One region of the Ruegeria sp. AO1 genome, then DNA from elsewhere that is predicted to be linked to it. Evidence: riboswitches for the same ligand, from Rfam matches in the RefSeq annotation. Region 1 holds a riboswitch; each other region holds the start of a gene.

What was found. A riboswitch is a leader RNA that binds a small molecule or an ion and turns the genes downstream of it on or off. The one in region 1 is predicted to bind cobalamin.
Region 2: linked by a shared signal. The riboswitch ahead of ACR3FB_RS12615 (DUF4198 domain-containing protein) and the one ahead of nrdH (glutaredoxin-like protein NrdH) in region 1 are both predicted to bind cobalamin.
Region 3: linked by a shared signal. The riboswitch ahead of ACR3FB_RS11055 (DUF1636 family protein) and the one ahead of nrdH (glutaredoxin-like protein NrdH) in region 1 are both predicted to bind cobalamin.
Region 4: linked by a shared signal. The riboswitch ahead of ACR3FB_RS03630 (aromatic ring-hydroxylating oxygenase subunit alpha) and the one ahead of nrdH (glutaredoxin-like protein NrdH) in region 1 are both predicted to bind cobalamin.

The regions. Positions count from the first base shown of each region.
Region 1 covers NZ_JBQFJC010000001.1:909,511-913,717, forward strand. The annotation lists gene nrdE (class 1b ribonucleoside-diphosphate reductase subunit alpha) at 1-1,949, opposite strand, end outside; gene nrdI (class Ib ribonucleoside-diphosphate reductase assembly flavoprotein NrdI) at 1,931-2,344, opposite strand; gene nrdH (glutaredoxin-like protein NrdH) at 2,360-2,581, opposite strand; cobalamin riboswitch at 2,667-2,858, opposite strand; gene ACR3FB_RS04440 (DEAD/DEAH box helicase) at 2,947-4,207, opposite strand, start outside.
Region 2 covers NZ_JBQFJC010000001.1:2,555,573-2,559,779, forward strand. The annotation lists gene ACR3FB_RS12600 (enoyl-ACP reductase FabI) at 1-262, shown strand, start outside; gene ACR3FB_RS12605 (hypothetical protein) at 322-501, shown strand; gene ACR3FB_RS12610 (FKBP-type peptidyl-prolyl cis-trans isomerase) at 514-942, opposite strand; cobalamin riboswitch at 1,201-1,402, shown strand; gene ACR3FB_RS12615 (DUF4198 domain-containing protein) at 1,533-2,318, shown strand; gene cbiM (cobalt transporter CbiM) at 2,325-2,936, shown strand; gene ACR3FB_RS12625 (cobalt ABC transporter permease) at 2,933-3,511, shown strand; gene cbiQ (cobalt ECF transporter T component CbiQ) at 3,511-4,207, shown strand, end outside.
Region 3 covers NZ_JBQFJC010000001.1:2,229,466-2,233,672, reverse strand. The annotation lists gene cobN (cobaltochelatase subunit CobN) at 1-870, opposite strand, end outside; gene cobW (cobalamin biosynthesis protein CobW) at 876-1,931, opposite strand; gene ACR3FB_RS11055 (DUF1636 family protein) at 1,928-2,308, opposite strand; cobalamin riboswitch at 2,392-2,595, opposite strand; gene ACR3FB_RS11050 (NAD(P)-dependent oxidoreductase) at 2,739-3,692, shown strand; tRNA gene ACR3FB_RS11045 (tRNA-Cys) at 3,732-3,805, opposite strand; gene ACR3FB_RS11040 (protein-L-isoaspartate O-methyltransferase family protein) at 4,027-4,207, shown strand, end outside.
Region 4 covers NZ_JBQFJC010000001.1:755,950-760,156, forward strand. The annotation lists gene ACR3FB_RS03620 (type I glutamate--ammonia ligase) at 1-965, shown strand, start outside; gene ACR3FB_RS03625 (GNAT family N-acetyltransferase) at 1,080-1,601, shown strand; cobalamin riboswitch at 1,721-1,924, shown strand; gene ACR3FB_RS03630 (aromatic ring-hydroxylating oxygenase subunit alpha) at 1,989-3,260, shown strand; gene ACR3FB_RS03635 (FAD-binding oxidoreductase) at 3,266-4,207, shown strand, end outside.

The DNA of each region.
Region 1 (4,207 bases):
ACATGCTCGGTGGCCGCGGCATATGTGTCGATCAGCGCCTCGGGGCCGATCTCATAGGCGTCGCGGTAGTATTCGAGGTTGTCATTGTTCATGAAAGCCGCCGGATAGTAGACGCGGCCGATCTTGCCCTCTTTACGGATTTCGATCTTCGAGACGATGGGATGGATCGAAGAGGTCGAATTGTTGATATAGCTGATCGAGCCGGTCGGCGGCACCGCCTGAAGGTTGCGGTTATAAAGGCCGTGTTTCATCACATCTGCCTTCAACGCTGCCCAGTCGTCGCTTGTGGGCAGGGTCATGCCATCGAACAGAGCCTTCACCCGCTCGCTTTCGGGCAGCCAGTCACGGGTGGTGTATTTGTCGAAAAAGGTGCCCGAGGCGTAGTCGGAGTTCTCGAACCCCTTGAATGATGCGTTGCGTTCCTGCGCCAGATCGCAAGAGGTGCGGATCGCGTGATACGCCACGGTTGCGAAGTACACGGATGTGAACTCGACCCCCTCAGGCGAGCCATAGTGGATATGTTCGCGGGCAAGGAACCCGTGCAGGTTCATCTGCCCCAGACCAATTGCGTGGCTTTCATCATTGCCTCGACGTACCGACGGCACCGAGTCGATTGCTGACATTTCGGACACCGCCGTCAGCGCGCGGATCGCAGCGCCGACAGTACGGCCCAGATCACCGCCATCCATCGTCTTGGCAATGTTCAGCGAGCCGAGGTTGCAAGAGATATCCGTGCCGAGATGCGCATAGCTGAGGTCATCGTTGAATTCCGACGCCTCATTGACCTGCAAAATCTCGGAGCACAGGTTTGACATGTTGATCCGGCCCGCAATGGGGTTCATCCGGTTCACCGTGTCTTCGAACATCACGTAGGGATAGCCGGATTCGAACTGGATCTCGGCAATGGTCTGGAAGAATTCACGCGCATTGACCTTGGATTTCCGGATGCGCTTGTCATCGACCATCTCGTGATATTTCTCGGTCACCGAGATTTCCGAGAACGGCACGCCATAGACCTTTTCCACGTCATGGGGCGAGAACAGATACATATCGGCGTTTTTCTTCGCCAGCTCGAAAGTGATGTCAGGGATCACCACGCCAAGGCTCAGCGTTTTGATACGGATCTTCTCATCCGCGTTTTCGCGCTTGGTGTCGAGGAAGCGCATGATGTCCGGGTGGTGCGCGTTCAGATACACCGCACCCGCACCTTGCCGCGCGCCAAGCTGATTGGCGTAGGAGAAGCTGTCCTCCAGCAGTTTCATCACCGGGATCACGCCCGAGGATTGGTTCTCAATGCCCTTAATCGGCGCGCCGTGCTCGCGGATGTTGGTCAGGAGCAGCGCCACACCTCCGCCGCGCTTAGACAGTTGCAGGGCCGAGTTGATGCCGCGCCCGATGCTTTCCATGTTGTCCTCAAGCCGCAGCAGGAAGCACGAGATCAGCTCGCCGCGTGAGGCTTTGCCCGCGTTCAGGAAGGTAGGCGTGGCGGGTTGGAAGCGACCGTCGAGGATTTCCTCCATGAAGGACAGGGCCAGCGCCTCATCGCCGCGCGCCAGCGCCAGCGCGGTCATGACGACGCGGTCCTCATAGCGTTCCAGGAACCGCTGCCCGTCACGGGTTTTCAGCGTGTATGAGGTGTAATACTTAAATGCGCCTAGAAAGGTCGGGAACCGAAATTTCTTGGCATAGGCCGCATCCCAGATCTTGCGCATGAAGTTCTTGGAATACTGGTCCAGAACGGCCTCTTCGTAGTAGCCTTCGGACACCAAATACCCGAGCTTTTCATCCAGCGAGTGGAAGAACACAGTGTTCTGGTTGACGTGCTGCAGGAAATACTGCCGCGCGGCCATACGGTCGGCATCGAAGCGGATCTTACCCTCACCATCGTAGAGGTTCAGCATCGCGTTCAATGCGTGATAGTCCTGCTCGTTTACGCTGCTGTCGAGCATAGGTGTCTCCCTAGTTTTTCCAGCCCGGCGCGGACGCGGGCGATGTCGGTCTCTGTTCCGGCCAACTCAAACGTGTAGAGCAGCGGTACGTTGCATTTCTGGGCGATGATGCGACCGGCCAAAGCGTAGGTCGCACCAAAATTACGATTGCCTGTGCCGATCACTCCAACGATCCCGGCGCGTCTGTCCGGGTCGTTCAGGAACCGGATCACCTGTTTCGGAACCGCCCCGCGTCCTTCGCCATCTGCATAGGTGGGGCTGATCAGCACATAGGGGTGTCCGGCGTCGGGCAGCGGGTCCATTCCATTCGGAATGCGGAAAGAGGTCAGGCCCAGCCGCGAGACAAAGCGGTGGGTGTTTCCGGATTTCGATGAAAAATAGACCAGCGCCGGGATCGGCGCGGCCATGGATCAGGCCAGTTGGGCGATCATGTCCGGGCGGAACCCCGACCAGTGATCACTGCCCGCCACAACGACAGGAGCCTGACGATAACCCAGCTCGGTCACGTGGGTCATGGCGCTGTCGTCCTGGGTCAGGTCGATGACGTCATATGTGATGCCTTTTGCATCCAGCGCGCGGGTGGTGGCGGTGCATTGTACGCATGCGGGTTTGGAATATACGGTAATGCTCATGTCGTCCTCTGTCCTTTTAATGAATGCCGAGGACGCTGCGGGCAAAATGACCCCTGAACACGCCCCCGAACCCTCCGTTCGCGGTTCTCTTTCTTTGCTTGCGGCAGGTCTCCTGGCTCGCGGATTGACGTTCGGACTGACCTTCCCAAAAGCACGCTTTCAGTGGCGTATTCAGCCGAACTCTCCGCTTACAGTTGCGGGGGCAGCGCCGGTTTTTCACCGGTTTCCCTCTTAGCTTTCAACAGGAATCGAAAGAACCGAAGCAACACCATATTGGGGTTGGTGGTGGCGTGTTGTCAATATATGGTGTGGCGAAGAAAATAAATTTCTTCGCTTGCACAACCTGCCGCGTGCGCTAAGGCGGTTTACTTTTTCCGCTTGGGCATCGCGTTGCCACCCTTCATCGCAGCCGCACGTGCGCGGTTTTTCTTGCTGCTTGGCTTGCCTTTGGGCGGAGGCGGGCCTTTCGGACGGCGCGCAGGTTTCTTGTGCTGATCGCCCGAGGGGGCCTCATCCCGTTTGGGCCGCGTCTCTAGCTTGGGTTTCTCGGCAGGTTTGCGGCGTGGTTTTGCGGGCTGAGGCTCAGCCGCGCGGGCCGGGCGTTCGCGGCGCTTCTTGCCTTTGAAGTCGCGCTTGGGACCTTTGCGGCCACCACCGGAAAGGGCGGGCGGTGCGTCCAGTTGCACCAGGGTCTTGGTACCTTCGACCGTCATCTCGGGGCCAATGGCCTTCAGGAAACCTTCAACGCTGCTTTCGCGAATCTCGATATAGCTTTCGGTGTCAGCAATGCGGATCGCACCGATATCGGTCTTGGTGATCTTCCCCGCCTTGCACAACATGGGCAGCAGATAGCGGGGTGAGGCGTTTTCGTTGTGACCCTCCGACAGCGAAAACCACACGCTTGGGCCGAAGGGAACGTTCGGCTTTGGCGCGGTATCTTGTGCGTCGCTCAGTTCCTCCGGGGCGGAGTGTTTGCGCCCGTATTGACGCAGATAGGCCGCCGCCAGTTGCTGCGGTGAAAAGCGCGAGACCAGATCGTCGACGAGCGCACTTTCGCCCTCGGTCACATCCACGGTCCAGTCGTCCGAGCTGAACATCCGCTGCATGTCCTGCGCCTGAACCTCATCGGCCGAGGGCGCAGACCCCCAATCGGCAGTCAGCTTGGCGAATTTCAGCAGGCGTTGCGCCTTTTTGAACGACGCGGGCGGCACGATCAGCGCGCTGACGCCTTTCCGTCCGGCGCGTCCGGTTCGGCCCGAGCGGTGCAACAGCGTTTCATGGCTGTTCGGCAGTTCTGAATGGATCACCAGATCAAGGTTCGGCAGGTCGATCCCGCGCGCGGCTACATCGGTCGCCACACAAACGCGGGCGCGCCCGTCGCGCATGGCTTGCAGCGCGTTCGAACGTTCGCTCTGCGTCAGCTCTCCGGACAGGGCCACGACCGAGAATCCACGATTCGACAGCCGCGCCGTTAGGCGGCTGACCATGGCGCGGGTGTTGCAAAAGATGATGGCGTTGGGGGCCTCATAGAAGCGCAGCACGTTGATTATTGCATTCTCGCCATCTCGCGGGGCCACATTCATTGCGCGGTATTCGATATCGGCATGTTGGGTGCGCTCGCTGACG
Region 2 (4,207 bases), 1.6 Mb from region 1:
TCTCGGCCCCGAAGGCATCCGCGTGAACGCAATCTCGCCCGGTCCGATGAAGACGCTGGCCGGTGCTGCAATTGGCGGAGCGCGCAAGACCTACAAGTTCTGCGACCAGAACGCGCCGATGCGCTCGAACGCTACTCTGGAGGCCGTTGGTGGCACAGCGGTTTACCTGACCTCGGACGCGGGGGCTTGCACCTCGGGTGAGATCATCCGGGTGGACGGCGGTTTCCACGTGCTTGGAATGCCACAGCCGGATTTCATGTGACCACATCTTTCCCAGACGCCGCCAAGATTTGACCATCTTTCGGCGTCACGGATATGGGCATGAGCAAAACTGACCAGATCCTTGCCAGCAATACGCGTGGCACCCAGACCAAACGGAAAACGGGGTTCCTGAGCCCCCGCGCCCGTGTTCTGCTTTTGACGCTGACCACATTGCTGGTCTTGTTCGTGTTCCTCACGCAACCGCAGGTCCGCGCAGCGCTTGACGGGCTTTGGGGCTAATCCCCCAACCCTTCAGTTCACTGAGACAACCTCGATATCGAAAACCAGGTCCTGACCAGCCAGCGGGTGATTGGCGTCCAGCGTCACCGTGGCCTCGTTCGCTTCGACAACCGTAACAGGCAGCGCCTGACCGTCGGGGGTCTGCATCTGCAACTGGGTTCCAGGCTCTAGCGGGATGTCATCCGGAATACCCTCACGCGGGATGTCCTGCCGCATCGCCGGGTTGATCGGGCCATAAGCGTCGACACAGGCAATCTCGACCCGTTTCTTGTCGCCAACCGCCAGTCCTGGCATGGCACTGTCGAGGCCGGGGATGATCTGGCCCGAACCGACAACGAACTCCAGCGGATCGCGCCCGTCCGAGCTGTCAAAGACGGTGTCGTCCAGCAGCGTGCCGGTATAGTGGATGCGAACTGTGTCGCCTTGTTTGATCTCAGACATTGGGCCTCCGGGGCTTGTGGGGAATTGGGCGCCGAACACAAGCGCGCTACGCCGGAGTCTGACGCGGCGCAGGATGCATGCATCTGATTCTGATGTCCAGATTGCGTTGTAAGCGCGCGCATTCTCTTGTCGTCGCTTGCAAGCACGTCTTCGCTAAAAACAATACCCGGCTGGCAGAACAAGAACACCCGATCCTATCGACAGGATGTTATCGCTAAGGGTTGAAATAGAGATTGACCGGTAGTGGGAATCTCTGTCATCAGCGTCCTCATGTCCGGTTCCGGGTTCGCCCGGAGAAAAGGGAATGCGGTGCGGGGAATTCTGTTCCACCCAATGCCGCAACTGCCCCCGCAACTGTAGGCGGTGAGCAGGGCTGACACGCCACTGGGTTTCACCCGGGAAGGCCAGCCCCATGCTTTGACCCGCAAGTCAGGAGACCTGCCGGATTTGCACCCTCGGTAGGGGTGTGTCACCGATGCCGGGGTGTGCATTGGGCCGGTGCCCTCGTTTAGGGCTGATGGCTCCGTTCTCCCCGATGTCAAATAACAAAACGTGCCGGGGTTGGCACGAAGGGACGAGGGAAAGACCTTGTGAAGAAACTATTTTGCACGGCTACGGCTGCGCTGGCACTTCCAGCCATGGCGCATGCGCATTTTTTGCTGGAATACACCACGGACACGCTGATCGAGGCACCGGGCAATGTGCCGGTCAAGCTGATCTTCTGGCACCCGTTTGAGAACGGCCATGTCATGGATCTGGACAAGCCGCAGGAATTCTATGTGATCCACAATGGCGAAAAGACCGACCTGCTGGACACGCTGGAGCCCATCCGGTTTTCGAGCCCCGAAAACGAAGGCGCGGCCTTTCAGGGAACTGTTCCGGTCAAGCGTTCGGGCGACTACGTGATGGTCACTGTGCCTCAGCCCTATTACGAAGAGGCCGAGGACATCTATATCCAACAGATCACCAAGGCGTTCCTGAACCGCAACGAACTGCCGACCGACTGGATGAACCCCGCAGGTCTGGCGACCGAGATCGTGCCGCTGAACAAGCCCTACAACATCATCGCAGGCTCAACCTTCACTGGTCAGGTTCTGGCGAATGGCGAACCGGTTGCTGGCGCTGAGATCGAGATCGAGTACATGGCCGCCAAACCCAGCTTTGACAGCCAAGCCTCCTCCGAGCCGACCGTTTCGCCGATGCCGGGTGGCGCCGTTGTCGCCATTTCCGACGCCAATGGCTATTTCTCCTTCGGTGTCCCGAAAGCTGGCTACTGGGGCTTTGCTGCCCTCGGCGCTGGTCCTGAAACCGAACATGAAGGCAAAGAGTTGAGCCAAGACGCGGTGATCTGGATCCGCGCCTGGGACATGGAGTAACCCCAGATGCACATCGTCGACGGAGCCCTGTCCAACCCGGTCGTCATCGGCGGCGCTATTGCCGCCGCTGGTGGGGTGGCCATGGGCCTCAGGTCGCTGGATCTGGACCGTATCCCCACGGCTGGGGTGCTGGCGGCCAGTTTCTTTGTGGCCTCGCTGATCCACGTGCCGATCGGGCCGTCGTCGGTGCATCTGATCCTCAACGGTCTGGCCGGGCTTCTGCTCGGCTGGGCCGCCTTCCCGGCCCTGTTTGTGGGTCTGCTACTGCAAGCCGTTTTCTTTGGCTTCGGCGGGCTGACGGTGCTGGGGATCAATACGCTCAACATCGCCTGTCCGGCCGTTCTGGCGGGGCTATTGTTCCGACCCCTGATCGGACGCGGTTCGCCTGTTCATGGCGCGATCTGGGGCGGCATAGGCGGGGCCTTTGCCATTGCGGCCACCACTGTCATGGTGGGCATCTCACTGGCCCTGTCAGGGGACGAGTTCCTGCCCGCCGCCAAGCTGGTCTTCTTTGCCCATATCCCCGTGATGGTCATCGAGGCCGTTCTGACCGGATTTGCCGTCCTTCTGGCGCGAAAGGTCAAACCCGAGTTGTTTCTGACAAGGCCCGCCACATGAGACAGCTTGCCTTCATCTTGGCCCTATGCACGGCCCCTCTGCCCGCGCTGGCCCATAAGGTGATTGCCGGGGTCTTTGCATCCGGCGATGCGATCGAAGGGGAAATCGGCTTCTCCAACGGCACCATGGCGACCGATACCGAGGTTGTCGTGACCGATCCCAATGGGGTCGAGCTGGGCCGAGCCACGACCGATGCAGACGGGTTCTTCATCTACACGCCCACCACTGCCGTCGCCCATACCTTCTTTGCCGACCTTGGCGCCGGTCACGTGGCCGAGGTGACGATGCCCGCCGAGGACGTCGCCAAGATCATGGGCGTCGCCGTTCAGAACACGCCTGCAGCGTCGCCTACACCAACTCCCGCCTCAGAGGGCGTCACAGTGGCCTCCCTCAGCGATGAGGAACGTCAAGCCATCGCGGCAGCCGTGCGTGACGAAATACGCCCGCTGCGCCGGGAAATCGCCGCCTATCGCGAACATAACGACCTCCAGACCATTCTCGGCGGCATCGGATACATCTTTGGCCTGTTCGGGCTGGGCTTCTACCTCGCAGCGCGGAGGAAACTGGCAGGCTGATGGCACACGTACTGGGACCACAGGAACGGACGCTGGCCGAGGCTGGCACGGTCGGCCAACGGGGGTTGATCACCTCGCTTGATCCGCGTGTGCGCATCGTCATGTCCACTGTCTTTGCGGTCGTTGTGGTCTCCTTATCGTCCCTGCCCGCCCTTACGGCGGCGCTGATGGTCGCGCTGTCTCTGCTGGTGATATCCCGGCTACCTTGGCGCAAAACGCTCAAGCGGATGGCGATGATGGACAGTTTCATCATCTTCATGCTGGTCCTTTTGCCCTTCACCATGCCCGGGGACCCGATGTTTACCATCTCGGGGTTTCCGGCCAGCTGGCAGGGGTTCTGGAAAGCCCTGGAAATCGCGCTGACCGCAAATGCCGTGATTCTGGCCCTGATGGTTCTGGTCGGCACGATGGAACCTGTCACCTTGGGCCACGCCCTGCACCGGCTCCGCTGCCCGGAAACACTGGTGCATCTTCTGATGTTCACCATCCGCTACATCGACGTCCTGCATGAGGAATACCAACGCCTCCGCGCAGCCATGAAGGTCCGAAGCTTCCGCCCCGGTACCAACTGGCACACCTATCGCAGCTTTGGCTATCTGGTCGGCATGATGCTAGTCCGGGCAATCGAACGGTCCGAGCGCATCCTCGGCGCGATGAAATGCCGGGGGTTTTCAGGCAAGATGCTGTTGCTGCAAG
Region 3 (4,207 bases), 1.3 Mb from region 1:
CATCTGAAACACGGGCACGCCCGCCGCGTCCAAAGGAGACGTTCCCGATGCGCCTTTGCCCGAGAACGAGGTGGCGTTGATGATCGCCGAAGGCTTCAGAGCGACGATGTTTTCACGCAACCATTCAGCGGCAGCAGGTGCTTTGAGCGAGGGCGCGAAGAGACCCACAGCCTCGAACCCCCGATCCCGCAAGCTGCGGATCACGGCGGCGACAGGGGCCGTGTCCGCCGAGGTCAGGTAGGCGCGATAGAAGGTGACGACGATACGTTTTGCGTCGCCCGAAAAGGCTGTCTCAACCGGGATCACGCCGCGATCAGGACACCACGCGCCAGATTCGGGCAGGGTTTTAGCCCCCATAACAAGGCCGGCATAAAGCCCCGCCGCCAATGCCATCTGCGCCAAGGCGGCCTGTGCCGCGACTTCGCCGCCTGTGTCGCAGAGATGTGCCAGACGGCGCAGGGTCGAGACGGGCAGGGTGGAATAGTCATCCAGCCGCGGGTCCTCACGCCCGTCGGCGGGTAGGACGGCCAACGCGATGCCCTTGGCCTTCGCCAGCGACAGCACTTGCTGCAGCCCGTAAGCCCAGTAAGGCACGCCGCCAATCAGGCGGATCAGAATGCCCTTCGCACCCTCCAGCGTCTGCTCCACGTAGGTGTCGACGGACAGAGGATGTTTCAACGCCGTCAGGTTCGCCAACCGCATCGTGGGCATACGCCCATCCGGCCCGCCACCGCGATGCCAGCCCGCCGCGAAAGCGCCAAGGTCGCTGTCCGAGAAGGACAGCACCACCAAATCCGCCGGGCTCTGGCCCAGATCGGTTGGGATTTCCGTTTCTTCTAACCCGTGGCTTTCGCGGAAGACGACGTGCATGGGCCTTACTCGGCGGCCTCGGTCACACCCGCGAGGATATCGCGGATTTCCGCTTCTTTGATATCATCGTGCTCGGCGATCACCACCATGCGCGAGCGGCGTTCCTCACCGGGGCCCCATGGACGGTCGTATTGATGACGCACACGGGCACCCACGGCCTGCACCAGCAGGCGCATCGGCTTGCCTTGCACGGCGGCATAGCCTTTGACGCGCAGGATGTTCAGCTCATTGGCCAGACGTTCGATCTTGGCGACCAAATCGGCAGGATCGGACTGTTCCGGCAGATCAACGATGATGCTTTCGAAATCGTCATGCTCGTGATCGTGGTGACCGTCGTGATGCGAAGGACGAGCGTCCATGTCATCCTCGGCTGCGGCCTCAAGACCCAGAACGACGCGCACATCCACGGCGCCTTCGGCCACTTCGACAACGGGCAGCGGGCGAGGGGCCTCGGCGGCGATGATCTCTTTGGCTTTTGCCACGCCTTCGGGACCGGCCAGATCAGGCTTGGTCAGCAGGATGATATCGGCGCAGGAAATCTGATCCTCAAACACCTCGGATAAGGGCGTTTCATGGTCGATCGAGTCATCAGCCATGCGCTGAGCGTCCACCGCTTCGACATTCGGAGCAAAGCGACCAGCGGCGACGGCCTCGGCATCGGCCAGCGCGATCACGCCATCAACAGTGATTTTCGATCGGATATCGGGCCAGTCGAACGCCTTCAGCAGCGGCTTGGGCAGGGCGAGGCCCGAGGTTTCGATCAGGATGTGATCGGGGCGCGGCTCCAGCGCCATAAGGGCTTCGATGGTCGGGATGAAATCATCGGCCACAGTGCAGCAGATGCAGCCGTTCGCCAGTTCCATGATGTTTTCCACCGGACAATCCGGGATCGCGCAGGATTTCAGGATATCGCCATCGACGCCGACATCGCCGAACTCATTAACAACCACGGCCAGACGCTTGCCTTGCGGGTTCTGCATCAGGTGCTTAACGAGAGTTGTTTTGCCCGAGCCCAAGAAGCCAGTGATCACGGTGACGGGGAGTTTTTCCAAGTTGCTCATTTCAGGGCTCCAATCGGGGGAATACGGGCTGCGCAGTTTTTGCGGAAGTGTTCAGGGCGCTCACGCCATTTGACCAGACCATCTTCGGTCGCGAGGTACTTGGTGGCGCCGTCAACGATCACGTCGACATGGTCGGTTTCGTTCAAATGTTCATAGACAAAGGTCCAGCGATCCGGGCCGCCACGCAGCACGATGGAACAGCCCTCGTTGCAGTTGGACAAGCATTCCACGGCTTTGAGGGTAATCCCTTCCGGTAGGTCCGCCTGTTCAAGCGCTTTGTGCAACAGGGTGCCGGGGCGTTTCGCATCGTCTTCAGCGGGCAGCCCGCGACGACAGGTGGTGCAAACCAGTAATTCGACCGGAGCGGTCTCGGTCATGTCTCTCATCCCCCCAAATCCTCATCGTGGGGGACGGGGTTTCATGCGGGTCCCTTGACCCGACACCGGAACACCCCGTCCGGTTTCATCTTCGGGCGCTGGCAGGTCTCCCGGCTTGCGGATGTCAGAGGCGTACTCTGTCGGATGTCCCGCCTTCCCGGCTTTTCGCCAGTGGCTTGGGCATCCTCTCCGGTCACGGTCGCGGGGGCGGCTGCGCTTGGCGGAAAACCCGTTGACGCATTCCCTTTTCATCTGTTCGCACAGACACCAACACGAGGCTCATGCGGCACGCACCCGCAGCTTGTCAAGCGTGATGCAGCTCAGACCGCTGCGGCACGTTGAAAAGCGACCTGCCAGCGTCGCTAGGCGGCATGAACATGGCGCTGATGCATGGTCGCATGGCCTCAAATCGTAAACGGAGGCGAAATCCATGAAAGTAGGTTTTATCGGGCTTGGGAATGTGGGCGGTAAGCTGTCAGGGTCATTGCTGCGCAATGGAATCGACCTGACGGTTCATGACCTGAGCTCCGATCTGGTTGAGGGTTTTGTCGCGCAGGGGGCCAAAGCGGCTGAAAACCCGGCCCAGATGATGCGCGAATGCGATGCCGTGATCACCTGCCTGCCGTCGCCAGCGGCCTCGGACGCGGTGATGCAGGAGATGCTGCCCGAAGTTGGCCCCGGTAAAATCTGGATGGAGATGTCCACCACTGACGAGGCTGAGGTCAAGCGGCTGGGTGCCTTGGTTCTGGAGCGCGGAGGGGCCGCCGTCGATTGCCCTGTCTCGGGTGGCTGCCACCGTGCGGCGACGGGCAATATCTCTATCTTCGCTGGCTGCGACCGCGATACGTTCGAACGCATTCTGCCCTTCTTGACGACCATGGGTCGGCGGGTTCTGCACACCGGAGAGCTCGGCTCAGCCTCGGTCCTGAAGGTGCTGACCAACTATCTGGCCACAGCCAACCTGATCACTTGTGCTGAAGCGCTGGTCACCGCCAAGGCCGCCGGGATGGATTTGAACACCACCTACGAGGCCATCAAAATCTCGTCAGGGACCTCGTTTGTTCACGAAACCGAAAGCCAGGTGATCTTGAACGGCTCGCGCGATATTTCGTTTACTATGGATTTGGTGAAAAAGGATATCGGCCTGTTTCAGGACGTCGCCGACCGCGCCGGTGTTCCGCTGGAAATCAATCCGGTGATGATCAAGATCTTTGAGGATGGCATCGCCCGGTTTGGCGAGCGTGAGCTGTCGCCAAACATCATAAAACGTCTGGAAGAGGCCACAGGCCTGGACATCCGCGCACCGGGTTTTCCTACGGAAATGCTGGACGATGAGCCGGAAGAACCAGGTTACGAGGTTGTGCCTCAGGGGCGTTCCTCCTGAAAACTGAATTCCGGAGCCGGTATTTAAAGGAGGGGGATGTGGAGGCGAGTACCGGAATCGAACCGGTGTACACGGATTTGCAATCCGCTGCGTCACCACTCCGCCAACTCGCCTTTTCAAGTAAAATCAAATACTTGCCGTGGTGTGGTGGGCGTTTTAGCAGCTTTCATCGGGGGCGTCCAGAGGATTGCCGTCGATTTTGGGCCGCAAATCAATATTTGTGTGCGGCTGGTCTAAACGGATCGTGAACCAGGCTTGCGGCATCTGGGCCGTTGTCGAGTCAGGTCGAGTGTGGCACAAGCCAAATACCCAAGGGATTGAAAAGAGAGATCAGATGTCAGATTTCGCAGCCCGGCGCCGCACCATGGTTGATACGCAGGTACGACCCTCGGATGTGACCAAGTTTCCAATTATCGACGCGATGCTGTCCGTTCCGCGTGAAAGCTTTGTGCCAACTGCACAGCGCGAAGCGGCCTATGTCGAAGGGTTGATCGATCTGGGCAACAACCGCTGCA
Region 4 (4,207 bases), 150 kb from region 1:
CAGGCGCAAATTTGCTGGCTGCGTTCGAGCATGAGTTCCAGCTGAAAGATCCGCCAAGCCAGGCCAACGAAGCCTATGGTCACCGGGGCTTTGGCCTGCAGCGTGATCTGTGCGAGACCTTGATCAACGCGATTTGTCAGGTCGGTTTGAAGCCGGATTCGATCATGAAGGAATATGGGCCAAACCAATATGAGGTCGTCATCGGTCCTGAACTGGGGGTACGCGCAGCGGACGCGGCCATCATGGTACGCGAACTGACCTATGCGACTGCACAGGCCTATGGCGAGCGGGCGACCTATACCCCTATTCGTGATGTCGCGAGCGTTGGGAATGGGGTCCATATCCATATGAGCTTTGTTGACGATAGAGGCGCGCCGCTGACCTACGCCGAAGACGGGCCCTGCGGTATGTCGGACCTGACGAGTGCCTTCGCTGCTGGAGTTTTGAAATATCTGGATGCAATCCTGGCCCTGACTGCGCCTTCGGTGATCTCGTATGAGCGCCTGACACCGCATCGTTGGTCTGCGGCTTTCAACAATCTGGGTTTCCGCGATCGCGAGGCTTCCTTGCGGATTTGTCCTGTAACTGCAAAAGACCCGGCCTCGATCACGGGGCAGTTCAACATCGAATACCGCGCGGCGGATGCTGCAGCTTCGCCTCATCTGGCGCTTGCGGCGGTTGTCATGGCTGGGGCGCAAGGGATCGAAGAGGGGCTACCCGCGCCCATTCCAACCGAGGAAGATCTTTCGCTGTTGGACGTCGCAGAACTGAACCAAAGGGGGCTGGTGCGCTTGCCTCAGACCTTGGAAGACGCGCTAGACCGGTTCGTTTCCAACCCGGTTGTCACCGGTTGGTTCCCCAAAGGCTTCGCTGAGGTGTATCAAGCGCACAAGCAATCCGAGATCGCGACAACCGAACATCTGGACACAGACGCACGCTGCCGATTGTACGAAGAAACATATTGACCTGAGCGGCTGGTCTTGCCGAAGCTCGCCAAATGCGACATCTGGGGCGTCGGTCGGGTAGTTTCGCGCCGTATGACGCGGCGCAGGCTGTTTAGCTCAGGATAGGGATGGATCATGGACCGTTCAGAAACCGATGCCATCTTGAATGTGCATAGGCTGGCTTTTGGCGAAGCAGAAGGTGACGAAATCGCTCAACTCGCCGAAGATCTCCTTGAGTATCCGGAAACGATTTCAATCAGCGTAAGGCGTGAGGGGCAGATCGCGGGCAATGTCATGTTCACCCCGTTTGTCTTCCAGGATCACCCGGACGTTAAATGCTGTCTTCTGGCGCCCTGCGGTGTCTCGCCCGAGCATCAAGGTCTCGGTGTTGGCAGAGAGATGATGGAGACGAGCATCAACCACTTGAGATCCGTTGGAACAGACGCTGTCTTCGTGTTGGGCGTTCCGACTTTCTATCCCCGATTTGGGTTTGTCCCTACCGACAAAGAGACGCCATATCCGGACCTTCTGACGATCCCCGAGGCATGGATGGCGCTAGAGCTTACCGCAGGATATGTTGAAAAGCTGGGGGGCAAGACACTTGCGATTGCGCCCTTTATGCACTCGCATTTGTGGGACACATCGCAGCACGGGTGAATTCCGTTTTTTTGTTCTTGTCTCAAAACGCAGCCCTGTTTCAGGTTTCCATTTTTGCAGACCATGTCTGTTTTGTTTCTGGAAATGTCGCAAGGCTTTCAGCCACGAGTCCTTCTCCGAGTAGGTTGCGCGTGTGAGGTGCTGCTGTCTGATTCTCAGGTGGCAGAGAATTGGGAAGCCGGTGCAATTCCGGCGCTGCCCCCGCAACGGTAAGAAAGGTCAGGTTCGACAGGTGACCACTGGGACGAGGATCCCGGGAAGGTGTCGAAACCGGGCGTAAGCCCCTTTCAAGTCCGGAAACCAGCCTTGCATATATGTCAAACCGCGGGTGGCGGTGGGGGCACAGGTTTCGGACGTGATCCTCGCGCGGCTCCGGAATGGCCTCTGATGTCATCTGCCCAAGCGAAGCCGCGGGGCGCGGCAGGAGAGCCAGAAGTGAGCAACGTTCAAAGCCTGTTGGCGCGTCGAAACCCGGCCTATGCCCTTGAACAGGCATTCTATACAGATCCAGAGGTCTTTCAGACCGACCTTGAAGTCATCCACTACCGGGACTGGCTGTTCGCCATTCCGGCATGTGAGCTGGTGAAAACAGGCGACTATGTGACCTACAATGTAGGCGCATATCGCGTGATCATCGTGCGCGGTGCGGACAACCAGATCCGGGCCTTCCACAACACCTGCCGCCATCGCGGGTCGATCATCTGCAAAGCGGCCAAGGGGAACTCGCCCAAACTGGTTTGCCCCTATCACCAGTGGACCTATGAGCTTGATGGTTCATTGCTGTGGGCCCGCGACATGGGGCCGGATTTCGACCCCAAACAACACGGGCTGAAAACCGTTCACTGCCGGGAATTGGCCGGGCTGGTCTATATCTGTCTTGCAGATGAAGCGCCTGATTTCGACACATTCGCCAACAAGGCGCGTCCCTATCTGGAGTCGCATGATCTGAGCAACGCCAAGGTCGCTTTTGAAAGCACGATCATCGAGAACGGCAACTGGAAGCTCGTTTGGGAAAACAACCGCGAGTGCTATCACTGCGGCGGCAACCACCCTTCGCTGTGCCGGACCTTCCCTGATGATCCCTCGGTGACCGGTATCGAAGGGGGTGAAACCCCGGCCTTCATGCAAACTCACTTCGACCGGTGTGAGGCCGCAGGCATGCCGTCTCAGTTCTATCTGCATGATGACGGGCAATACCGTCTGGCGCGGATGCCGCTGAAGGAAGGGGCGGAAAGCTATACTCTGGACGGCAAATCCGCTGTACGCCGCTTTCTGGGCCGTTCGCCCTTTGCGGATGCGGGGACGTTGTTGAAGTTCCACTATCCCAGCACATGGAACCACTTCCTGGCTGATCATTCGATTGTTTTCCGCGTCACTCCGGTCAGCCCGACCGAGACCGAAGTCACCACGAAATGGCTGGTCAACAAGGATGCGGTTGAAGGGGTCGACTATGACGTCAAGCGCCTGACCGAAGTTTGGATGGCCACCAATGACGAAGATCGCCGCGTGGTAGAAGACAACCAGATGGGCATCAACAGCCCGGCCTATGTGCCGGGGCCGTATTCGGGGATCCAGGAATCCGGTGTTCTGCAATTCACCGATTGGTATTGCAGCACCCTGGCGCGCCACCTGGCACCTAACACGATGGCGGCGGAGTGACGGAGATGAAAGATCTGAACGCTGTTGCCTCGATCTGGCAGGATGACGAGACGCTGGAATGCGTCTCGGTCGTGCCCGAAACGCCAAACACCGCGAGCTTTACGTTTCGCGCCCCTTCGGGGGCGTTGTTTGCCTACCATCCGGGTCAGTTCCTGACGCTGGAAATTCCGGCACCGGGGCAGCCGGGGGGCGTTGTGCATCGGACCTATACGATCTCGTCATCCCCATCGCGTCCACGGTCCATCACGATCACGGCTAAGGCGCAGCCGGACAGTATCGGCACGCGTTGGATGCTGGACAATCTGCAGCCGGGTATGCGGATGCGGGCGATTGGCCCGGCGGGTCTGTTCACCAATGCTGAAAGCGTTGCCCCCAAATATCTGTTCATCTCGGCGGGCTCGGGCATCACGCCGATGATGTCCATGACGACCTGTATGTGGGATGAAGGCCGCGATCTGGATGTCGTCTTCATCAACTGCGCCAAGCGTCCGTCCGAGATCATCTTCCGCCAACGGTTGGAGCAGATGGCAAGCCGGACGCCGGGTCTGGATCTGAAGTTTGTTGTGGAGAAAGCGGATCGCTACAGTCCCTGGACCGGCTACCAGGGTCAGTTCAACCAGCTGATGTTGGGCCTGATGGCCCCAGACTATCTGGATCGCGAGGTCTATTGCTGCGGTCCGGAGCCGTTCATGCAAGCTGTTAGGGACGCTCTGTCGGGTCTTGGCTTTGACATGGACAACTACCATCAGGAGAGCTTTGGTGCCCCGGTTGAGACCGAAGCAGATCAACCCGATCTGTACGACGTCATCCCCGACGATGACAGCGCCGCCGAGATCGTTTTTGCGAGTTCGGGCGTCACTGCCAAGGTTGCCGAGACGGATACGGTTCTGGCTGCGGCACGCGCGGTCGGGTTGAACATTGCCTCGGGCTGTACGTTTGGCGTTTGC